Regions from separate parts of the Alcaligenes ammonioxydans genome, predicted to be linked through region 2. Evidence: riboswitches for the same ligand, from Rfam matches in the RefSeq annotation. Region 2 holds a riboswitch; the other holds the start of a gene.
What was found. Region 2 has a riboswitch for glycine ahead of FE795_RS17260 (D-amino acid dehydrogenase). Riboswitches for the same ligand answer to the same signal wherever they lie in the genome.
Positions count from the first base shown of each region.

Region 1: it holds a riboswitch for glycine, as region 2 does, so the genes downstream of both, FE795_RS06225 (amino acid permease) here and FE795_RS17260 (D-amino acid dehydrogenase) in region 2, are expected to answer to the same signal.

Region 1 is NZ_CP049362.1:1,373,063-1,385,371, reverse strand. Features, by position in the region: gene FE795_RS06255 (thiosulfate oxidation carrier protein SoxY) at 1-37, shown strand, start outside; gene soxZ (thiosulfate oxidation carrier complex protein SoxZ) at 51-377, shown strand; gene FE795_RS06245 (c-type cytochrome) at 540-893, shown strand; gene FE795_RS06240 (NAD(P)/FAD-dependent oxidoreductase) at 896-2,191, shown strand; gene FE795_RS06235 (YeeE/YedE family protein) at 2,224-3,231, shown strand; gene FE795_RS06230 (isochorismatase family protein) at 3,255-3,686, shown strand; glycine riboswitch at 3,941-4,030, shown strand; gene FE795_RS06225 (amino acid permease) at 4,445-5,815, shown strand; gene FE795_RS06220 (TRAP transporter small permease subunit) at 6,226-6,726, shown strand; gene FE795_RS06215 (TRAP transporter large permease) at 6,716-8,038, shown strand; gene dctP (TRAP transporter substrate-binding protein DctP) at 8,056-9,153, shown strand; gene FE795_RS06205 (cytochrome-c peroxidase) at 9,295-10,524, opposite strand; gene FE795_RS06200 (secretin and TonB N-terminal domain-containing protein) at 10,497-12,309, opposite strand, start outside.
Region 2 is NZ_CP049362.1:1,671,299-1,683,607, forward strand. Features, by position in the region: gene FE795_RS07570 (MarR family winged helix-turn-helix transcriptional regulator) at 1-136, shown strand, start outside; gene FE795_RS07575 (VRR-NUC domain-containing protein) at 176-1,843, shown strand; partial or broken gene FE795_RS17255 (ATP-dependent DNA helicase) at 2,641-4,017, shown strand; gene FE795_RS17260 (D-amino acid dehydrogenase) at 3,962-5,323, opposite strand; glycine riboswitch at 5,372-5,452, opposite strand; glycine riboswitch at 5,457-5,544, opposite strand; gene FE795_RS07585 (ABC transporter ATP-binding protein) at 5,637-6,707, opposite strand; gene FE795_RS07590 (ABC transporter permease) at 6,704-8,470, opposite strand; gene FE795_RS07595 (ABC transporter substrate-binding protein) at 8,541-9,626, opposite strand; gene FE795_RS07600 (sensor histidine kinase) at 9,742-12,255, opposite strand; gene FE795_RS07605 (response regulator transcription factor) at 12,255-12,309, opposite strand, start outside.

The sequences.
Region 1 (12,309 bases), 300 kb from region 2:
TCACATCACCGTGACCGCTGGCGGCTGCGGCATGTAAACAAGAGCCCCTCATGAGTAAACCCCGTATCTGGATCAGCAACGCCACGCCCAAGACAGGCGAGATCGTGCGCGTGCGTGCGCTGGTAGAACACCGCATGGAAAGCGGCCTGCGCCTGAACAAAGAAGGTCAGGTTGTGCCACGCAACATCATCCACGAATTCAAGGCCACCTTTAACGGTGAACTCTTGTTCAATTGGCAACCGGAAACCGCCATTTCCCAAAACCCCTACCTTGAATTTACTTTTGTCGCACGACGCTCAGGGGTTCTGGAGATGAGCTGGACGGACGACCAGGGCGCTGTCATCACCGGCCAGACCGAGCTGAGCATCAGCGACTGATTATTGCTCGGTTCCCATCAGACTCCCTACCCCCATCTCGGCGCCCCTATTGGGCGCTGAACTCATAACAGCGTTCTATATAGTCATACAAAGTGGGCGTAAGGAGAATGCTACGCTGAGCGTCTTTTCCTGCAACGAAGCACATTGACAAGAAGAATGCCCATGTCCCTCTCTCTGGTAGGTCGTCTCCTTTTCGCCCCCGCCTTGCTGGCGGCCAGCAGTGCCGCGGCACCGGCCTGGGCCAGTTCCACGCTGGATATCAAGACCGTAGCCAGCTCCTGTGCGAACTGTCACGGCCCGGATGGACGTTCCACCACCATCATTCCCTCGCTGGCAGGCCGTCCCCAGGCCGCCTTGCTGGAGCAGTTGCGTGCCTTTGCCTCTGACAATCCCCCGGCTGGCACCACCATCATGAACCGTCTGGTCAAAGGCTACCAGGATGCGGATCTGCAAGCTCTGGCCCAGTACTTCTCGACACTTCCCTCCACCCCTGTCAGCATGGCGCAAGGACGTTAAGCATGAGCACACCCGTAAACTCCTCCCGTCGCCAATGGCTGAGCCGTGTCGGTAAGACCAGTGCCGCTGGCCTGGCTCTGAGTGCCTTGCCGGTGTATGCACGCAGCCGTTCCGCCCATGTGATTGTGGTCGGTGGCGGCTTTGGCGGTGCCACTGCGGCCCGCTACCTCAAGCGCGGCGATCCATCCCTGAAAGTAACCTTGATCGAACCGGCCACCACCTTCTACACCTGCCCATTCAGCAATCTGTATCTGGCCGGTCTGCGCCGCTTTGAACAGCAGGGCCACGGCTTTGAGGACCTGCGTGCAGCGGGTATTGAGGTGATCCACGATCGGGCAACGGCAGTGGACTCCCAGGCCAAAACCCTGAGCCTGTCCAAAGGCCAGACGCTGTCCTACGACAAGCTGCTGCTCTCGCCTGGCATTGATTTTCGCTGGAACACCCTGGAAGGGTATGACGAGGCCGCCGCCTTGTTGGCGCCGCATGCCTGGAAAGCCGGTGAGCAAACCCGGCTGCTCAAACGCCAGCTCGATGCCATGCCCAACGGCGGCACTTTTATTATGGTGGCCCCCGAAAACCCATTCCGCTGCCCGCCTGGCCCCTACGAGCGCGCCAGCATGGTGGCTCACTACTTCAAGCAGAACAAACCCAAGTCCAAGATTCTGATTCTGGATGCCAAAGACAGCTTCTCCAAACAAGGCCTGTTTCAGGACGGTTGGAAACACGTCTATGGCGACATGATCGAATGGGTGCCCTTCTCCAAGGACGGCAAAGTCACCCGCGTGGATGCCGCCAAGCTCAGCGTGGAAACCGAGTTTGGCGAAATCCACAAGGCCGATGTGCTCAACGTGATTCCGCCTCAAAAAGCGGGAACCATTGCCGAACAGGCCGGTGTCACCAACGCCAGCGGCTGGGTGCCCATTGACCCGCATACCTTCGAATCCGAGCAGGTCAAAGACATCTATGTGGTGGGCGATGCCACCATTGCCTCGCCCATGCCCAAGTCCGGCTTCTCGGCCAACACACAAGCCAAGCTGGCAGCGGCTGCCATCATCAATGCCTTGAACGGCAAGCCCGTGCCACAGGCGACCCTGAGCAATACCTGCTACAGTTTGATCGCTCCTGACTATGGCATTTCCGTGGGGCATTTGTACGCCTTTGCCGATGACAAGTTGGCCGAAGCCTCCGGCGGGGTCAGCCCCAAAGAAGCCAGCCCGGCCTTTCGCAAGCAGGAAGCCCAGTATGGCGAGGCCTGGTATGCCGCAATCAGTCGCGACATCTGGGGCACCCAAGGCTAAGTGGTTTCAATCCCGTTCCCTCTCCAGCGCACATGATGAATACAGAACTTGTACTGTGGGTCAGCTTGGCCATTGGTCTGCTCTTTGGCATGAGTGGCCAGCTCAGTGGTTTTTGCTTTTATCGTGGTTTAACCGAGCGCTGGTCCGGGCGCAGCGGCTACAAGCTCCAGGGCTTTGCCCTGGCGCTGGCCGTGGCCCTGGCCGGTACACAACTGGCTGCAGGCAGTGGGCTGATCAGCCTGGACAAGGTCTTGTACCTGAATCCGACCTTTTCCTGGCTGCTGGTGCCGGTCGGTGGCGTGCTGTTTGGTATAGGAATGACCTTGGCCAATGGCTGCGGTGCCCGCGCTCTGATTCTGTTGGGGCAAGGTAATTTGCGCTCTTTTGTAGTGCTGTTATGCCTGGGTATCGCCGCTTACATGACCTTGACCGGACTGCTGGCCCCGCTACGCATGAACCTCGCCCAAGTCAGCAGCATCACCCTGCCTGCCGTCACCCTGCCCGCAGGCCCCGTACGATCCATCGTCATTGCGCTGCTCGTTGCCGCTTTAATCGCCTTTTCCCTGCGCCCCCGTCTGGACGGCCAGCGGCTGAGTGATCTGCTGGCAGGCGCCTTTATCGGGCTGCTGATCGTAGCAGGCTGGCTGACCACCGGTTGGCTGGGCGATGACCCCTTCGAGCCTGTGCCCGTCAGCTCGCTGAGCTTTGTGGCCCCGATTGGGGAAAGTATTCAATACGCCATGATCTCCACCGGCATGAGTCCACGCTTTACCATCCTGATGGTGGCGGGTGTGCTGGCCGGTTCCTGCCTGAGTGCTCTGCTGCGCCGACGCTGGAAACTGGAAGGCTTTGAATCACCGCGCCACATGCTGCGTGCCATGACCGGCGGCACCCTGATGGGCGTAGGCGGTGTGCTGGCCCTGGGCTGCACCATCGGCCAGGGCTTGAGTGGCCTGTCTACCTTGTCCGCCACCTCCTTGCTGGCGGTGCTGGGGATCGTGATTGGCTCGCGCCTGGTCTGGGCACGCCCCAACTCCTGAGCCCGTGTTTCAATAGGGGTTTGATGGACCACCCTGCAGGCTGCCCGACGCTCCTGAGGCTAGCATTGCTGCAGGCGCTGATCGAGCAGCATGACGAGTCCCAAACCCCTTTCCTCAGTCAGCTCGGCTGGTGTCCGCCGCGCGATGATTGCTGCCTGATCGATGCCGACGCCATCTTCATCAAGCATGGTTACACACCCAGCCCTGCTGCAATGGAGTATCTGCGGCAGTATCAGGCCGATCGCATTCTGGTCTGCGGTATTCAGACCGATACCTGCGTGCTGGCTGCGGGTTTTGCCTTGTTTGATGCTGGGCTGCATCCCACCCTGATTACCGATCTAACCGTGGGTTCATCGCTGGATCGATCCGGCGCGATGGGCATCAAGCTGTGGAAACATCACTTCGGTCGCACGATTCATAGCCGCGAGCTGCGGCTTGAGCAGGACCCGCCATAACCTTAGTCACTCCCCTTGCGTTACGCCTTGCTTGTCATTGACACCCGCTTGCTAAACGCTCTTAAGCCTGTCGACCCTCTGATGCATCGCATCGGCCCGCTTCAGTGCCCAGCTGCCAAGCGTTCTGCGCCTCATGTCTGCGGTCCCACATAGCCACAAAACCGGCCAAGAAACAAGAATTACCCGTCTTAAAACACTACAGGTTAACGCTAGTAGTCATCGCTTTTTGCCTGTCTATACAATAGCGGCGTCAATAACGGTTCAGGTGAGAGTCTTCACATTGATGAAGCGCCGACGGAGCAACGACCCCGGAATCTCTCAGGCAAAAGAATCCTGAACCTTTGACCATCTGGAGAGAGGCACACCCGTGCCCACCGAAGGGGACCATCGCGAACCGATGGATAAGCTCTCAGGTAAACGGACAGAGGGGGTACAGAGACCATATGGTCTTTGTTCACCTATTTGTCCGGAGTCTATCTATGAGCAGATAGTCAGGTGCCTTTTCTGGACGCCTGACCCACCACTACTTTATTTCTATTTTTAATCGCACACAGGTCTGTTCTGACATTTCATGTCATCAGAACAAGGAGGACTGTTGTGCGCTCCCCATCATATTTAGATCGGTATCAAGAAAACCGTCCTTGAGGACGGGTTGTACCCTTTGTTTTCTCGCAGCACAGTCATAATTACGCATTTGAACGAATAAAAATCAGGAGAACAGTGTGTCTCAGCAACATTCATCTGGACTGCAGCGCTCGTTGAAAAACCGGCACCTGCAACTGATAGCAATTGGAGGCGCTATCGGCACAGGGCTATTTATGGGATCAGGCCGCACGATCAGCCTGGCCGGCCCCTCGGTCTTGTTTACGTACATGATCATCGGGTTCTTTTTGTTTTTTGTTATGCGGGCAATGGGAGAATTGCTTCTGCATAATCTGGAATACAAATCTTTTGTCGATTTCGCCGCCGATATTCTAGGCCCGACCATGGGCTATTTTCTGGGCTGGAGTTATTGGTTTTGCTGGGTAGTCATTGGGATTGCAGATATTGTGGCCATTACCGGCTATACCCAATTCTGGTGGCCGGATATTCCATTGTGGTTACCAGGACTGGCCTGCATTGCTTTTTTGCTGGTCTTTAATCTGCTGTCGGCCAAATTATTTGGTGAGCTGGAGTTCTGGTTTGCACTGGTCAAGATTATTGCCATTGTGGCCCTGATTGGCGTGGGTGCGTATCTGCTGTTTACCGGCTTTGTGGGCCCAACCGGTGAAAAAGCCAGCCTGACCCACTTGTGGGATCGGGGCGGGATGTTCCCCAATGGCCTGGGTGGCTTTTTTGCTGCCTTCCAGATCGCCATCTTCGCATTCGTGGGTATTGAGCTGGTGGGTACGGCCTCGGCTGAAACAGCGGACCCTGCCAAGAACCTGCCCAAAGCCATCAACAAGATTCCCGTTCGCGTGATTGTGTTTTACGTGCTGGCCCTGACCGCCATCATGACCGTCACTCCCTGGGATATTGTGGCCCCCAACAAGAGCCCCTTTGTGAACATGTTCTTGCTGATCGGCGTAGGTGCAGCCGCTGCCATCATCAACTTCGTGGTGTTGACCTCGGCCCTGTCCTCGGCCAACAGCGGCATGTTCTCGACAGGCCGCATGTTGTACGGTCTGTCCAAGAACAAGCTGGCTCCTGAAGCATTCAGCCAGCTGTCGCGCAATGGTACCCCCCGCAATGGCCTGATCTATTCTTGCGCCCTGTTGCTGTCCAGCCTGTTCCTGCTGTATGCAGAAGGCGATGTCATGCGTGTGTTCACCATCGTGACCACCGTGGCCAGCATCTGCTTTATCTTTGTCTGGGCCGTGATCCTGATCACCTACCTGAAGTACCGCCGGGTTCGCCCCGAAGCCCATGCCGCATCGAGCTACAAAATGCCCTTTGCGATTCCCATGTGTTACCTGACCCTGGCTTTCTTTGCCTTCGCGCTCTATCTGTTCAGCCAGGAAGAAGAAACCCTGATCGGCCTGATTGCCACGCCGTTCTGGTTCCTGGCGCTGTTCATCTGCCTGCCTTTCTACAAGAAACGCATGAAACAGCATCTGGCCCTGGGCCTGGCGGCGCAAAGCGTCCGTTAAGATCCCCTGCGCCCAACACGGCCCTGCCAGGGGCCGTGTTGCCGCAGCCAGGGGCTGGCTCCACAGGCGTAGGTCCGCACCCACAGACGACCTCTCATCCTGCAATCGTGGGAGAGTAGACCTGGAGCAAGGGCTGAAGCCCGGCACTCGAAAGCCACCCTTTGGGGTGGCTTTTTCTATGTGCAGACAAGCGGTAGCCGAGAGCCCCCAACCCTTTAGGCCCCCGATATTTCACGCCAATAACACAGATTCAGACGGAAAAACCTTTTACACGCCCTCATTTACACCTTATTACCCTTAATGCCTTCTCTCAGGTTGACGTAAGGGTAAACCCAAGTTGTGACACGGCAAAGCTTACTCATAGACTAAACCCGATGTGTAGCCAATAAGAATGTACAAAAGGGACAAGCATGGTTTTACGTCTAATCGACTCGCTCAATGAATGGATAGGGAAGCTTATTTCCTTTATCGCCATCATTTTTTCCACCATCATTATTTACGAAGTCTTCATGCGCTACGTGATGAACCAGCCCACACGCTGGACTTTTGACGTCACCAAGCAGCTATATGGGTTTTACTTTCTGATGTTGGGCGCCTACGCACTCAAGCACCAGGCCCACGTCCGCGTCGATCTGCTCATCCAGCGCTTTTCTCCTGCCGTCCGCAAATGGACGGAAATTGCAGGTTACCTGATTTTCTTTTTCCCCTTCGCCTGGGTTTTCCTGACCCGCAGCTATGACTTTGCCATGCGCTCCTGGGCTCAAGGCGAGACCACCTACGGCGCGGTCCAATTACCTGTTTATCCACTCAAACTCTCCATGGTTCTGGCGGCCGCCTTGCTGCTGCTCCAGGGAATTGCTGAAGTTATCCGTTTGCTCAGTCAGAAGGACGCCCCCCGCCATGACGCCTGAATTGATTGCACTTGTCATGGGTGGCCTGCTGTTGCTGGGGCTGTTCATGGGACACCCCTTGGCCTTTGTTCTGGGCAGCACGGCTGTCATCGGCGCGCTGGTGGCGGGCAAACCCATGGTTCTGGGCATTGTGGTTAACCGCATTTACGGCGATGTCCTGGACAACTACACGCTGATTGCCATCCCGCTGTTTATTCTGATGGCACGTTTTCTGTCCGACTCAGAAGTCACCGACAAGATGTTTGAGGCCTTGCGCCTGCTGATGTCTCGCGTTCGGGGTGGGCTGGCGCTGGCTGTGGTATTTATCTCCATCTTGCTGGCAGCCACCACCGGCATTATCGGCGCCTCGATTACGGTTACCGGCATGATGGCACTGCGCCCCATGCTGCGCTATGGCTATTGCCCCAAGTTGACCACCGGTGTGATTGCCGCTTCGGGCTGCCTGGGCATCCTGATCCCGCCGTCCATCATGCTGATCCTGATGGCCAGCTACTCCCCACTGTCGATTGGCGAGCTGTTTGCCGGCGCGCTGATTCCTGGCGTGCTGCTGGGCCTGCTCTATGCCCTGTGGGTCGTGTTTGTTGCCTGGCGTCATCCTGAACGCGCCCCTTCCGTGGAGCCCGATGAAAAGATCTCCAGGCCCGCCTTGATCCGCATGCTGCTGGTGGAAGCCGTGCCACCCATCTTTCTGATTCTGGGCATTTTAGGTTCCATGCTGGCCGGCATTGCCACGGCCACCGAAGCCTCCGCTATCGGGGTGCTGCTGTCCTTGCTGATCGTGATTTTCCGGGGCAAGTTCAAATGGTCCATTTTTCTCAATGCCCTGTATGAAACCGGTCGCACCTCCTCCATGATTCTGTTCATTGTGGTCGGTGCCACGGCCTTTACCGGGGTCTTTAACATCACCGGCGGTTTGGGCGCTGCCCAGGACATCATGCGCGGTTTAGACATGGAACCCTGGCTGCTGATCGTCGTCATGCTGCTGATCATCTTTATTCTGGGCTGCTTTCTGGACTGGACCGGCATCGTCCTGCTGTCTTTCCCCATCCTGCTGCCGATTGTGCAGGAGATGGGCATCAGCCTGCTCTGGTTTGTGATTCTGGTTTCGGTTGTCCTGCAAACGTCCTTTTTGACCCCGCCTTTCGGTTATGCCCTGTTCTATTTGCGGGCCATCACACCCAAATCGGTCAAGACCATGGAGATCATTACCGGCGTCATCCCCTTTATCGGCCTGATTATTTTGATGTGCATCTTGCTGGCCATTTTCCCTGGTCTGGCCACTTGGTTACCCACCGTGCTGTACGGAACCTAATACAACAAGGAGACATAATGAAACTGACAAAAAAGGCACTTGGCGCCTTGACCGGTCTGGCTTTGCTAGGCATGACGGGCCTGAGCCAGGCCGCCCAGAAATGGACCATGACCAGCACCTGGCCAGCCTCGATCGAATTGGTGGAACTGGACAAAAAATGGGTCGATCTAGCCAATAAACTGGTTGGAGATGAACTGAAAATCGAGTTCTACGAAGGCGGCGCCCTTGTCCCTACCGGCGAGGTCTTTAGTGCCGTTGAGTCCGGCACCATTCAGGCAGGGGCTGATTGGCCAGGGTACTGGGCAGGCCGCAACCCGGCCTTCTCCCCCTTGGGGACTCACTCCAGTCTATTCAATGCGGTGGACTACGCCAACTGGATCAAGGAATGGGGAGGCGCCGAGCTTTATAACGAGATTTATGGCAAATATGGCATGGTCTACCTCCCCTACGCCATCACCAATAATGAATCCGGTTTCCATACCAACGTTCCGATTCGCAACCTGGAGGAAATCAAGGGTAAGCGCCTGCGTCTGTCCGGACTGGAGCAAGGCAAGGTACTGGAAAAAATTGGCGGCACTCAGGTTTCCATGGCTGGGCAAGAGCTGTATCAGTCACTGGAGCGGGGGGTGATCGAAGGCGCCGAATTCTCCACTCCTAACGTGGATGTGTCTGCCGGCCTTCATCAAGTCACCAAGCACTGGACAACGCCCGGCTGGCACCAGTCTGCATCCGTCTTTGGCGTCATGATCAACAAAGCCGCCTGGGATGCCCTGAGCGACTCGGCCAAGGAAAAACTGAAAATCGCAGCCGATGCCACCATGATGTGGTCCATCGCTTTTACTGAAAAGAAAGCGACCGAAGGCTTGCGCACCTTTCAGAAAGCCGGGGTGGAAATCCACCGCATGGACGATGAGAGCCTGAAAACCATTCAGCAAGTCACCAATGAAGTCATGATTGCCATGGCTTGCAGCAACCCGGATGCCGCCAAGGTGTATGCCAGCCAGATGGAGTACCTGCACGACTACAAAGACTGGCGCGAAACCTCTATGCCGTTCAATCTTGGCCGTCCCATCGAGGGGCCCGATCTGGACAAAATCAAAGCCTGCCTGAAATAAAGCCGACGTCCTTGCCGTGGCAGAGGAACCCGGTCCTGAGATCAATCGGAACCCCTCGCCGCGGCAACTACCTCCAAACGATAGTGGTCTGCCACTATCGTTTTTTTATGGGCCCACGGCTCGCTTCTTGAGCCACACGTGTCACAGCACCTGTAAAAACGCCAACAAAGCCTGGATTTCCGCCTCACTCAAATTCAGCTTTCGTATGCGTGGTGACTTACGTGGTATCAACGGACCGGCTTGCCCAGCGTCAGGGATCATGCCCGCATCGTACATGCGTACGACACCCTCCAGACTCGGGAACAAGCCATTGTGCATCCAGGGCCCCGCCCGCGCGACGTTGCGCAAGCTGGGGGTACGAAACAGCCCCAGGTCGGCCGGGTCGCGAGACCACTCAAACCGGCCCAGGTCCTGCAAGCGACGTCCATAGAAAGACAGGCCTATATTGTGAAAGCGGTTATCCGTCAGCAAGGGGCCGTTATGGCAGTTCATGCAGCGCGCCTTGGTGCGAAACAAGTGCAGGCCAGTGAGCTCCTGATCATTCAAGGCAGCCACATTACCCGCGAGAAAATCGTCAAAACGCGTTGCGGCCGGTCGAAGGGTGACCACATAGGCGGCCAGCGCCCGTGCCAGTCCTTGGGCATCCACCCCAGCGTTCCAGGCCGGTCCAAAGGCCTGTTGAAACGCCTGGGGATAATCGTCCAAGGTGCGCAGGCGCACAATCAGATCGCGCAAGGCATGATTCATTTCCACCGGGTTTTCAATCGGACCGAGCACCTGATCCTGCAAAGTCTGCACCCGACCATCCCAGAACAAGTCTTTGGCAAATGGCGCAGCGAATAAGGGTGGCGTACGACGCTTGCCCATCAGACCGTCCTCCCCAATCGCCAATGCCTTGCCATCGCTAAATGATTTGTCGGGCTGATGACAGGATGCGCAGGAGATCTGTTGCCGACGCGAGAGCCGCTTATCAAAAAACAGGCGCGCGCCCAAGGCCACAATCTGCTTGTTACTGGCATCCTGGGCTGCCTCATGCTGTGCGTCCGAGCCTGGGCCTGGTATCGGCCCCCACTCCAGCCACCGCTCTGCCTCATCCATATCAGGGGCCGGCCATTGACGCGGAACATGCTCATAGCGTGTGCGCAGGCAAGCGGCATCAAGTTCGCCCTCCTGCCAGCAAGATGGGGACGTCGCTTCCAGACCGGGCGACCAGCGGGCAAGCTCCACCTCGGGATCATCGCCCCCTGCATTGGACGTAGTCGTCACAGAGGCCGCGCAGGCCGCACCGGACAACAGGGTTCCCAGCGCCACCCTCAGCCAGACGACGCCGCGCCGTTTGATCTTCAATAACGGTACGAAGCGCGCAACCACAGCTCTCTTCCTGTCCGATAAAGGTTCTGGCTGCTTGCCGAGTTCGGCGTGCTGATCACCAAAGGCGCTTGCTTGTCCAGCACATTCAGCACATCCAGCCCCACGCCCAAGCCTTTGAACATCGTCGGCTCCCAGTCCAGACGCATATCCCAGGTCCAGTAAGAACCTACCCGGCCAGACTCGTATTTTTCCCGCCCGTCACTCCGATTCAGGCCCAGATAATGCACATCCTTACGGGCGCCATTCCAATGAATGCGGTTACTAAGTTGCAGACCATACGATGCCCACCTTCCTGTAAGACCCGCACTGACACGCCACGGCAGGTTGTAATCTCCTACGGGACGGTCACCTCGACGGATCAGGTCGCCATTGTAGTAAATGTCGTCGTCCATCTCCTCGGCGGCGCCCTCATAACCATCGGCCAGTTTGGTATTGCGCTTGCTGCGCTGATGGGTGATATCCAGATGCGCCGTCCATCGACTCGGCCCCACCGCCCAGGGTGCAATGCTCTTTACACTCAAGGTGAAGGCATCGGTTTTGGCGTGTCCCTTATTGGTGTAGAGGTAGCCAGTTTTGCTCGTGCCTTCGATAGAGACCTGTTGGCGGCCATAACGACGCACATAGCCCAACTCGGCGACCACCGTGCTTGACAACTGTTGCTGCACACGCAGAGCCCACTCGTCGTCATAGGGCGTGCGCAAGCCGTCAAGCGTATAGGCGGTATGGGAAGGTCGATCTACCCGATTACCTCCGGTGATTAACAAGGTGTGCAATTGGCTCTTGCGCTCACGCATGGCGGTCCCAAGAATGTCCATGCCGTAATAACGGGACCAGCCGCCCGACAAACGCGTTTCCCCTGTCCCGAGCACATCCCACTCCAACAAGGTACGTGGCGCCACATTGGTGTTGCCGAAATAATTGTCCCTGTCCACACGCAAACCGCCGGTCAGGGCCAGCCGCTGCCATGACAAACGATCAGACAGGTAAACCGACGCAGCGGTATAGCTGACCCCCACATTGCCGGCCTGGTAGTAGTTCAAGGTCTGCAGCTTATCGGGCTGACCATTGCTGAAATGGCGAGTATTACCGCCGTAAGCATCCTTCTGACGCACGAATTCGCCCTGGGTATGGGCCAGCTCAACACCGGCATACGTGGCATGTTCAATTGCCCCGGTCTGAACCGGCTTGAACTCCAGTCGGGACTTCAAGGTCAGATTGCGCTGTTCGGTCGATTCCTGTCCAAAGCCACCGGTGATATAGGTGTAATCCAGGCGACCCGTGGGCTGATACATCATGTGGACCATATAGTCGGTACCGTCAGAATGGCGGTAACTGTTCATCTGGTCATAACCCAGTTGCACACGCGCCTGCCCCCAGCGCAGATCATGGTTCAGATCAAACCCCAGACCGTAGGATTGTTGCTGGTGCTGCCACTGAATCTGGTCGGCCAAACTGCCCGAGTCCACCAGATCCTCACGACGATCCGCATACTTGAGGGTCAAGGCGGAGTCGGTGTCGGCACTCCAGCGAGTATGAATTTTGACAAACCCATTATCGACCCGGTCTATGGAGCGCGTCTTCAAATCCGTGAAGACCGTATCGTGGCGCACACGCATGGACCGATCAATCGTGGACTGACGTCGGGAGAGGTGGATCAGGGCTGCCGTATCCTGTGTCCATCCCACGTCAAGCATTGCCGAGGTGAACCGTTTGGTCCAGACCGGAGAAAAACCGGGTTTGCCCGCCTCAAAATTCTTCTTTTGTTCGGGCGCAATCTTCTGCGCA
Region 2 (12,309 bases):
CTGTGTGGACGCGGTGGTAGTGGACCATCTGGCCAACGAGGAAAATCTGCTGCAAGGTCTGGATGCGACGCAGCGACAACGCCTGGACGGTTTGCTGCGTGACTGGATGCGTTTGTTGGAGTCGCGCCCGGTGTAAAGGAATGCTAAAGTAGCTGGATATATACACAGCCTGCTTATGATTTCGCCCGAGCTTCCTCCGTTTTATTACCTGCATAATTTCCACCAGGTATTGCAGTGGGTCCAGCAGGTCAGTGCCGACTTGCTGGAGCCCGAACATGTCCAGTGCGACCATGCTTTTGCGCAGGCGTCTCAGTCTGCGCAAGCACTGTTGGTGCGATTGTTGATGCGCAAAGGCCCGGTGTTTCGTATCGACAAGCTTCGTTATGCCGAAATCGAAGATCTGGAGGCCGCTGTGCAGGAACTGGCCGCCTGCAAACTCATAGAAATCGATCCTGCGCTGGATCTGGATACCCTGTTTGCCGTGCATACCATGCCTGAATTGCGTCGTATGTTTCATGATCTGCCCGCCGCCGGCCGCAAGTCGGATTATCAGCAATGGATAGCTCGGGCCCAGGGTGAGCAGGAGCGGCCTTTTTTGCAGTGGTGCGCGCGGCCAGAACTGCAGGCTCCCTTGCTGCGTTTGTCAGCGGCCGTGGTGCATTGGGCGCAGCGGCTGCAGCTGTTGTTCTTTGGCAATCATTACCAGGATTGGTCCGAGTTCGTATTAAGTGATCTGGGCCTGTATCGTTACGAGGCTGTGGCGCTGGATCAAGGCAGTCGAGCGTTCCGGCACCAGGAGGACGTGCGTTTGTATGAAACCCTGTCTGAACTGCGTGACGCACCGGACGAGGCCGATCTTGAGCACTGGACAGAGCGCTTTGCCGCGGTGCAAAGGATTCAGACGGACAGTGACTGGTTGCGGCGACGCAAGGCGAAAACCGTGTTTCAGCTGGGCCAGCAAGCCGAGCGACAACACTGGTGGTCACTGGCCGAGCAGGCCTACGCGCAGACCCGCTGGCCGGGCGCGCGTTATCGTCAATTACGGGTGTTGGAGCGGCAGGAAAAGCAAGAGGATGCCTGGCCCTTGTTTTGCCAGGCCTGGGAGCAACCCGAAAGTGAGGGCGAGGCACAGAAATTACGACGTATGCTGCCGCGCCTGCGTCGTAAGCTGGCGCTAGAGGCACCTCCCACTGCCCCATCCGGCAAACCGGCGAGCCGTACACAACGCAGCGACCTGGTGCTGCCTGATGATGGCAGTCGGGTCGAAGTGCAGGTTCTGTCCCATTGGAACAGCCCTCTGGCACCGGTCTTTTATGTAGAAAACACTTTGTTTCCCGCCTTACTGGGTTTGCTCGGCTGGGATGCCATTTACGCCCCTTTGCCTGGGGCTTTCTTTCATCCCTATCAGGCCTGTCCGGCCGACTGGGGGAGCCCGGATTTCGTGTCCCGCAGGCAGAACTTGTTTGATCAGTCTTTAAGCGTGCTGAACGGTACAGACTATAAAACCGTGATCTGGCAACGCTGGCAGGAAAAGCGCGGCATACAGTGTCCCTTGCTGATTTGGCCCGCCTTGGATGAATCCTTGATCGAGCAGGCTTTGCACTGCATTCCCGCCCAGCATTTGCAGCTCGTGTTCACGCGTATCTTGCAGGATTGGCGGGATAACCGTGCCGGCCTGCCGGATTTGGTGCGTTTCATGCCCGCCCAGCAAAGCTACGAGCTGATAGAAGTAAAAGGGCCCGGAGATCGTTTGCAAGATAACCAACGGCGCTGGTTAAGCTATTTCGAGCAGCACGCCATCCCCGCGCGTGTCTGCTATGTGACCCGGCCTGAGGCGTCATGAAAGCCTGGACGGTAGGCGTGCGAGCCTTATGCGAATTTACCGCCCGCAGCGGGGATCTGGACTTGCGCTTTACGCCTGCGGCGACGGCACAGGAAGGCATTCTAGGCCATCAGCAGTTAACGCTGCGTCGCCCCGAGCACTATGAAGCCGAAGTACCGCTGTCATATGAGATGGAAGGGCTCTTGGTGCGTGGCCGAGCCGATGGATTTGATCCCGTCAGCAATTGCCTGGAAGAGCTGAAAACCTATCGTGGTGCTTTTGATGCCATCCCCGGGCACCATAGACGCCTGCATCAGGCGCAAGCCAAGGTCTATGCTGCCATGTTGTGCCAGGAACGCGATTTGCCGGGGATGACAGTCAGCGTGGTGTATTACCACGTAGACAAGCACAAAGAGACCAGCATTTCCGAGTATCTGGAGCGCGCGGACCTGTGGGCCTTTTTTGAGCAGCAATGTCACGCATATGTAGCGTGGGGGCAGCAGGAGCAAAAACACAGGCTGGCGCGCGATCAAGCTTGTACTGCTCTGCAATTTCCCTTTGAACAGTTTCGTGCGGGTCAGCGGCAACTGGCTGTAGCTGCGTTCCGGGCGCAGCGCGATGCACAGTGCCTGTTAGCGCAAGCCCCCACGGGTATTGGCAAAACCTTGGCAGTCCTATTCCCGGGCCTGAAAGCCATGCCCGAGGCTGGTCTGGACAAGCTGTTTTATCTGACGGCTAAAAACTCGGGCCGGCAAATGGCGCTGGACGCCTTGCAGCGCTTAAGCCCGGATGGTGGGGGCGCGTGGCGGGTGCTGGAAATGGTGGCCCGCGACAAGCAGTGTCCCCATCCGGATAAAGCCTGCCATGGCCAATCCTGTCCCTTGGCCGAAGGCTTTTACGACCGGCTTCCCGCGGCCCGTCAGCAAGCTCTGGAGCAGCCCATGCTAACTAGCCAGCGCCTGCAGCAAGTGGCTAGCGAACACCAGGTCTGCCCCTATTACTTGAGCCAGGAAATGCTGCGTTGGGCGGACGCCATTGTGGGCGACTACAACTATTTTTTCGACTCACATGCGGTGCTCTATAGCCAGACCCTGGCCCAGCAATGGCGCAGCGCGATCTTGGTGGACGAGGCGCACAATCTGGTAGAACGTGCTCGTTCCATGTATTCCGCGTCCTTCTCGCAAGTGCAGTTGCGCATGGCACGTAAAGCCGCGCCTTCGGCCTTGAAGCGTCATTTCGCTCCATTGACTCGCTTGATGGAGGACCTGATACCCGAGGAAGGCGGTGACCAATGGGGGCTGGAAAAAATCCCGGAGGACTTGCTGGAGCAGTGCGAGTATCTGGCTGCCCGTTTAGGGGCCTATGTAGCGGAGAATCCCCTGCCGCAAGACAGCCCCTTGCTGCTGTTTTATTTCGAGCTACTGTATTTTGTGGACCTGGCCGGGCAGTTCGGCTCGCATTCCTTGTTTGATATTTTGGCGCAGCGCGATGGTGTACTTCTGAACCTGCGCAATATCGTGCCTGCTCCCTTTCTGGCCGAACGCTACGGCGATGCGCACGGCGTGGTGCTGTTCTCCGGCACGTTGAATCCTTCGCAGTTTTATCGTGATGTCTTGGGGCTGCCGCCCAGTACGGCAGAGTTGAACGTAGCATCTCCTTATCGAGCCGAGCAGTTGCGGGTACGTCAATATGCCGGTTTGTCCACGCGTTATGCCGACCGGGCGCAAAGCCTGAGCGGGGTGTGCGATATTGTCGGGCAGGCCTATCAGGAGCAGCCGGGCAACTATCTCTTGTTTTTGAGCAGCTTTGATTATCTGGAGCAGGTCAGCCAGGCCTTGCAGGAGCGCTGGCCGGATATGCCGCTTTGGCATCAGCAACCGGGTATGAGCGATCAGCAAAGAACGCAGTTTCTGGACCGCTTTACGCTGGACGGCAAGGGAGTGGGTTTGGCAGTGCTGGGGGGGGCGTTTTCAGAAGGGGTAGATTTACCCGGTAAACGCTTGATCGGTGCTTTTATTGCCACTTTGGGTTTGCCGCAATTCAACCCGGCCAATGAGTCGGTGCGGCAAGTCATGGCCCGGCTCTTTGGGGAGCGGCGGGCCTATGACTATACCTATCTGTATCCGGGACTACGCAAGATTACACAGGCCGCGGGTCGTGTGATTCGCGATGAACAGGATCAAGGCTTTGTGTATCTGCTGGACGAACGTTATGGGCAGCGGCGGGTGCAGCAGTTGTTGCCGGACTGGTGGCAAATTGAGCAGGTGCGGACTGACGCTCGTTCTGGGCAATCACCTCGGTGATGATCTGCGCAGTGGCGGCGGACAGGGTCCAGCCCAGGTGACCGTGGCCGGTGTTGTAGTACACGCCAGGACGGCTGCCCGCTTTTACGCGCGGCATCATGTCCGGCATCATGGGGCGCAAACCTGCCCACGGTACGACACGGTCGGTAGCCGCGTCGTGGAAGTTGCGACGTGTCCAGTTGGTCAGCGGGGCGATGCGATCGGCGCGTATGTCTTTGTTGGACCCGTTGTATTCCGCGGTGCCGGCCACACGCAGGCGGTCTTTGCCCAGGCGGCTGGTCACAATCTTGGCCTCTTCGTCCAGCAAACTGACCCAGGGGGCTGCATGTTGGGCTTCGGGCGTATCCAGGTACACCGAGATGGAGTAGCCCTTGACGGGATAAATATTGATGTAGTCGCCCAGCATACGGGCCAGGTGGCGGCTGCCTACGCCAGCGCACACGACCAGGGAGTCCACGGACAGCGTATGGGTGTGGGCATCTGCACCTTCGCCGGTACGGAGCTGGATACGGTGCGGTGGGCCGCAATCAATACCCAGGACTTCGGTATCCTGCAGAAACTTCACGCCGCGCTTGGCGCACGCATCGGCCAAGCCGCGGGTGTATTTGTGAATATCGCCGGTGGCGTCCGAGGGCGTGAAGAAACCGCCGTAATAGGTGCCTTGCAGAGCAGGTTCGATCTGATGGATTTCTTCGTTGGTAACGGTACGGCGTTCCAGACCGCCTTTTTGCAGTAGCTGGCTGACTTTTTTGCCAGACTCAAAGCCGCCGGGCGTGTGGTAAATATGCAAAATGCCGCGCTGCTCCAGGTCGAAATCAATATTTTCGTCCTTGGCCCACTGATACAAGTTTTCGCGAGCGGCAATGGCCAGCTTGACGGTCTCGATCGTGTTGCGCTCGTAACCGGAAATTGCCCCCACAAATTGGCCCATCCAGCTGTATTTGTGCCAGCTTGGCTTGGGGTTGAAGAGCAGTGGAGCGTCCTTGCGCATCATCCATTTCAAGCCTTTGAAAATGGTGCTGCGGCTGTTCCAGACCTCGGCATTGCAGGCGGAAAGCTGCCCGCCATTGGCAAAAGAAGTTTCCATCGCGGGGTAGCGAAGGCGGTCAATAACGGTGACTTGATAGCCCTTCAGACTAAGGGCGTAGGCGGTGGTGATTCCGGAAATACCGGCACCAATGACGGCAATATGCGACATAACAGGCTCCTGACAGGTGAATTACCACCGAGTAGTGGCAATACCCCATCTGTCCTGTGACCTGAGAGTTTATCCAACCTGTGCATCTGGCTGGGCTCCTTCGGTGGGCGTCAAACGCCGCTCTCCAGAGTGTCGGGCTGGTACGATCCTTTTGCCTGAGAGATTCCGGGGTGGTTGCTCCGTCGGCGCCTGACTGAACAGGTCTCTTTCATACCGCCTGTAGTGACGCGACTACATTAGCCGCGCTTACAAAAGTTTGCAATCAGGGTAAACCGGGAGCTGTGGGGGGCGGCTCCCGGTTTGGAGCGATGGATCAGGAGGGGTAAATCCACAGTTTGGAGGGCGGCAATTGCAGATGATGCACGCCACTGGGCAGTGGTTCAGGTCCGAAAGCTCGCAGTGTGCCGGCAGTCGGGTCGGCCATGCGGAAAACGTGCTCCCACTTGTCGCCCAGATACATGCTGGTGGATAGCTGCAGTGGCAGCGTATCGGGGCCGGGCTGCGCATTCAGTTGCACTTGTTCGACGCGAATCACGGCGGTGGCGTGCTGGCCGGCGCTCAGAGGAGCGGCGGCATGGCCCCATAACTCCCAACCAGGGCCGCTAAGCCGAGTTTGTTGATCGCGTTGCTCGGTAACCTTGCCTTGCAGATGATTGTTCGAGCCCATGAACTCGGCGGTGTACAGGGTCTTGGGATTGCTGTAGACCTCTTGCGGGGTACCTTGTTGCTCGATTTCGCCACCATTCAGCAACAGGATCCGGTCCGAAATCGCCATGGCCTCCGCCTGGTCATGGGTTACCATCAAAGCGGACAGGCCCATTTTCACAATCAGTTCGCGCAGGAACACGCGGGCCTCTTCACGCAGCTTGGCATCCAGGTTGGACAGTGGCTCATCCAGCAAGATGACCGGGGGGTTGTAAATCAGCGCACGGGCAATGGCCACACGCTGCTGTTGCCCTCCAGACAGTTGGCTGGGGTAGCGCTCGCCCAGGCCTTTCAACCCCAATTGATCCAAAATGGCGTCCACCCTTTGGCGGCTTTGCGCCTTGGAGGTTTTGCGCAGCGTGAGCGGATAAGCCACATTGTCCTGCACGGTCATGTGTGGCCACAAGGCATAGGACTGGAAAACCAGGCCCAGATTGCGCGCCTCGGCGGGCAGGTCGATACGGTTTTGCGAGTCGTACAGCACGTTCTCATTGATGGCGATACGCCCTTGGGAGGGCTGTTCGAGCCCGGCAACCGCACGCAGCAAGGTGGTTTTGCCACTACCCGAGGCCCCCAGCAGGGAAACCACCTCACCTTTGTTCAGGCTCATGGACACGCCTTTCAGGACCGGGTTGCGGTCGTAGGCCAGATGAATGTTGTCTACAGTCAGCTCGGTCATCGTAGTTTTACTCCGAAGCGCAATGCGATGGTCAGGCCAATGACCACCAGAACGATATTGATAAAAGACAGGGCAGCTACAATGTCGATGGCGCCGGTCGCCCATAGTGAAACCAGCATGGAGCCAATGGTTTCCGTGCCCGGTGTGAGCAGGTACACGCCGGTAGAGTATTCCCGCTCAAAAATCAGGAACATCAATAACCAGGACCCGATCAGGCCGAACTTTGCCAGTGGTAAGGTGATTTGACGTGTTACCTGACCGGGACGCGCTCCCGTGCTGCGGGCGGCTTCTTCCAGCTCCGGACCCACTTGTAAAAGGGTGGAGGAGATCAGACGCAAGCCGTAAGCCATCCAGACCACGCTGTAGGCCAGCCAGACGCTGAAGATGGTGCTGCGCAGGGCGCGCAGCGGACTGACGAGCGTGCCTTGCAACCATTCCGCCATGGGCAGGACCGACAAGTAGCCGTTTTCCAGGGACTGATCCAGCCACATGGGCACGAACAGGAACATCCACAAAAAGGCCAGACCCGCCAGTAGACCGGGGACGGCACGGGGTACCAGAACGCTGTAGTCCAGAAAGCGGGTGATGCCGTCTGGCTTGCGGTGCATGGCCAGGCCAATGAAGGTGTAGCAGATGACGGCCAAGGCGCCGCCAAATACACCAATCGCCACTGAGTTCAGAATGGCGCGCAGCAGATTGGCTTGCCCAAACACTTGCCGGAAGGCATCCAGGGAGAGCACGTCCATCAGCGAGACGCCAATCCCCCAGTTGGACACAAAGGCGCGTAAGACTACGCCCACCACCGGGGCAATGACGGTGAAGAACAACCACAGACCGACCAGTGTTGCAGCTGCCCAGCGCCAGCGGCCCAGCGGCAAGGCACGTGCCTGGGAGGCTTTGCCCTTGACGGTTACGAAGCGGTTGGCGGTGCGCATCAGACGGCGTTGCAGCATCACGAGCGGGATAGTCATGGCAATCAGGACGACTGCCACAGCCGCCATCAGGTGGTAGGACGGAATGCCGAGCTTGTTGGTGAGCTTGTATAGATAGGTGGCCAGTACCAGGTGGCCTTCAGGGTCGCCGAGCACCAGCACCAGACCAAATACTTCCAGCCCCAGAAAAAAGAGCAGAACGCAGGCGTACAGGATGGCGGGACGCACCATGGGCAGGCTGACCGAGCGCATGACCTGCCAGGGGCTGGCACCGGCGCTGCGGGCGGCTTCTTCCACATCCGAGCCCATGCTGCGCAAGGCCGAGGAAATGTACAGATAGGCGTGGGGAACGTGCGTCAGACCGGCAATGATGACAATGCTGGTGAAGGAGTAAATGCTCCAGGGGACAAAGCCGATCAGCTCCAGCGTCCAGGTGGAGAAGAAACCGACGGGTCCGGCGGCAACAATATAGCCAAAGCCCAGCACCATGGGCGAGACGAAAATCGGGACCAGAATGAGCGGTTCAATCCAGGTACGGCCGGGTAAATCGGTACGTACCATCAGGAAGGCCAGGATGCCGCCCAAAGGAATCGAAATACCGGCCAGGCCAAAGGCCATGATGAAACCGCTCCCCAGTGCTTTGTAAAAGTCCGGGTCGTCGAAGATGAAACGGAAAGCATCCAGCCCCAGAGACTTGTCAGTCGCAAAAAAGGGGGCCGATAGCAGGCTTTGGATGATGATCAGGCTAAGCGGCACATAAATGGCCAATGCCGTGATCAGAACAACGACATGGCGTGGCCAGGCCTGCCACCGAAGGCGTAAGGCTTGCATGATAAGGATTCCAGGCGGTAAAAGGCCGGGTGACGGCCGAGGCCGTCACCCGGTTCACAGACGAGGTGTCTTATTTATTGGCCGCAGCGCGCCATTGCTTGATGAAGTCCAGGCGTTCCTTTTGCTTCAGGAAGTCCAGCAGCGACGAATCCACCGGGATGGGGGTCAGTTCTACCCCTGCCAATTTCTTGGTCAGGCCATCCACATCGTTGTCGCCTTCCACGTCAGAGCGGATCGAGGCCAGCTCGGATTGGTTCGCCAGAACATCCTGTCCGTCCTTGGATAACATGTAGTCCAGAAAGACACGGGCGGCATGGGGGTGCTGGGCCTTGTTGCTGATGAACGCCACGCGTGACAGGACCAGGGTGTAGTCCGAGGGGTACACAATCCCGATGGCTTTATCCTTGGCGGCGCGGGTCTCCGCATATGAACCCAGCAGGTTGTAGCCAATCAGGTTTTCACCCGAGCTGACGCGCTCCATCATGGTGCCCGTCGAGGACTGCAGTACCAGATTGGCTGAACCTACGCCTTTGATGAAATCCCAGTAGCTCTGGCCTTTCTTGCTGTCTTGAGCGGCCAGCATATAGCCTACTGCAGATTTTTCAATGTCGTAGGTAGTGACCTTGTTGCGAAAGCGGTCCTTGTCGCTTTCCACCAGCCTGGCCAGTTCTGCATGCGTCTTGGGTGCTTCTTCAGGCTTGATAAGACGGTTGTTGTAGATGAATACCGTCGGCTCGTAAGTGGTGCCAAACGCCTTGTTTTCCCATACGGCCCAACTGGGCAGGGCAGGGATTTCAGGGGAGTCGTAGCGGGCTGCGTAGTCGGTGGCCAGGCGCATAGCCGAGTCCATGGAGGAGCTCCACACAAGGTCGCCACTGTGGCTGCCCGAAGCCTGTTCGCTGATGTAGCGGTTGTACAGCTCGGTGCTGTTCATGTCGTGGTATTCGACTTTGATCTTGGGGTGGGCGGCCTCAAACGCGGCAATGAGCGGTGCGGCGGCTTTGGTGTCCGTGGTCGAGTAGACAATAACCTTGCCTTCTTTGTCCGCTGCTTGAGTCTGGTCGTCCTGAGCCCAGGCCGCTTGTCCGGCCAGCAGGCTGGCACTGAGTGACAGGGCGAGCAGGCTCAGGCGCTTAGGGGGGGTAAATGCTGACATTCGGGTCTCCTTGTTGTCAGAGTCCCGTCCTGTTGCGGGACTTCTTGGGTGATCGGTGTCATTGCATTGTCTGGACTCTAGCTGTCAGCATCCTGTCATTGGGGATGGGAAGGGGCTAGGGTCTTGCCGGCGTGTCGGTGACCAGACGTCGCCAGTTCTGCAGAAAACGGTGGCGGCGGGTGGGGTCCAGGCCCACTAACAAAGAGGGATTGAGAATAAGCGGTTGAATAATTCCAATTGATTGATTTTCAATGGTTTTTGTGAACCAGCTGCCCGTTTCCACGGCGTTGAGCGAGCCTAATCCGGCTGGGCCGGCGAGGGTTTGTTGGCCTTGGGGAGAGAGCAGGTAATCAATGAAAGCAGCGGCTAGATCGGGGCGGCGAGCTTGTTTATGAATCAGGGCGCTGCGGGTAAACACTGACACATAATCGCTGGGTACGATGATGGCAATGTCCGAGCCTGCTTTTTGCCGAGCCAGGGCATACGAGCCTAGTACGTTGTAGGCGACATCCAGGGTGCCATTGTCCAGATCATCCAAAATGGCACCGGTATTGGCATACAGACGGGTGCCGACACGGCCCAGGGCATTGGCCAAGCCCCAGAACGTGGAAGAGGTGCGTTCGTCGTACAGTGCAAACAGGTAGCCCACGCCACTGATCTGAATGTCATAGGTGCCCACCCGGCCCCTCAGACTGCCCTGGTTACGCTCCAGCAGCTTAAGCAGCGCTTCGCGAGAGGCCGGCAGCTCGTACGGTAAACGAGCCGGTGCGTAGGCGATGACGGCCGGCTCCAGCGTGAAGCCAAACACCTCATTGCGCCAACGTGCCCAGCCGGGCATGGTCTGGGTCAGACTGGATGTGTGCGCACGAGCATAGCCGTCGTTCGCCAGTTTGACCTGCATGTCCGCGGCCGAGCTGATCAGCAGATCCGTTTCAGGCAGGCTGCCTTGAGTGGTGTGCCGATACAGCGCGGTGGAATCCATCTCGTGATAAAGAATGCGTACGTGAGGCTGGATACGCTGAAAGTCCTGTACGAGCACTTCAAACAGTTCGGTGTCGGTAGGGCCAGCAATCACCAGCAAGGCCTGATCTTCCGGTCCAGGTGGACGGGGGGAGCGAGCCGGGTAGTCGTGACTGCGAATGCCCATATCGGGTTCCGCGGCGCTGGCGAGGGCGAAGGCTGGCTGGGGCTGGGCCAACATGCCCGTCATGATCAACGCTGCGATGAGCAGGGTCAGGGGGGGCGAGGGTCGGGGACTCTGGTAAAGGGTGGGGATTTCGATGCGGACTGTCAGACCCTGCGGGGTATGGTCACGCAAGAGCAACGTGCCTTGATGCGCTTGTACCACGGTGCGCACGATAGACAGCCCCAGGCCCGAACCGGGCCGCCCCTGGCTGCTGGGACCACGCTGAAAACGCTCCAGCAAACGGGTTTTGTCATCGTCACTGATGCCTGGGCCCAGGTCGGACACATCAAACACCACCCAACCGTTCGGGCGGGTGTAGATTCGCACGGAAACAGGCTCGTCGCTGTAGAGCATGGCGTTGTCGATCACATTGCGCAGCATCTCCCGCAAGGACACATGGTCGCCCAGGATTTGTGCTCGTCGAGCCGAGGGCGTGAGGTGAATGTACAGCCGGTGGGCCCGGTCGGGATCGACCCGGCCCTGGATTTCCTGAATCAACGGGGCCACATCTAAAGGCCGCATGGTGCTGCGGTCCAGGCGGTGGCTGACGGTGGCGTCCATCAGTAACTGGTTCAACAGATGGGTGGCATGCGTAGTGTTGTTCAGAATCCGTCGCAGGCGTGGCCTTAGGGTGTCAGAGCCGGGCTCATCCATCGCGAGCTGGGTTTGCAGATGGACTGCCGCCAAGGGAGTGCGAATCTGATGGGCCGCATCGGCCACCAGATTGTTCAGAGTACCAACCGCTGTTTGCAGGCGCTGCATGAAGGCATTGAGGGTATCGACCAGACGGCGAATCTCTTTGGGTACCGGCGTGTCGATGGGCTGCAAATTGTCGTGGGAGCGTTCTCGCAGTGCTGTTTCCAATTCGGCCAAGGGGGCGAACGCACGCCGAATCCCCAGGCTGGTAATCATCAGGGCCAGCAACATCAGACCGGTCAGGGACAGGGTGCTGCGACCCAGCAACTCATCGGCCAGCGCTTGTCGGGTGCCCAGGGTTTCAGCAACGCGGATGGTGATCCAGCCACGGCCCAGTGAATGCTGGCCTGTCAGCAAGCGTCCGATCGTGGCGACACGCACGGCAGTGCCGTGATAGGAAATGGTGTCGTAGCGCGGTTCGGAACTGGTGGCCGGCGGCAGGGTGTCTCCCAAGTCTGGATAGCCGGAAATCAGGCTATTGGCCGAGCGTACGCTGTAAAAAATATGTTCCTGTTCGGACAGCATGGCCATCGCCGAATAGGGCAGCTCCAGGGAAAGTTCACCCTCGTCAATTTGAATGGCATTGGCAATAGTCAGGGCGGCGGCGTTCAGGAGCCTGTCATAGGCGGAGTCGGCGGCACGCTGGGCATATTGTCGCGATGCCAGACCCAATGCCAGTAAGGCAGCGGCCAGCAAGCATACGGCCAGCGCCAGTACACGCTGCTGGATAGACAGGGTGCGGCGCATCAGCGGGCATCACCCAAGCTTGCCATATAACCGGTGCCCCGCACCGTGTCGATG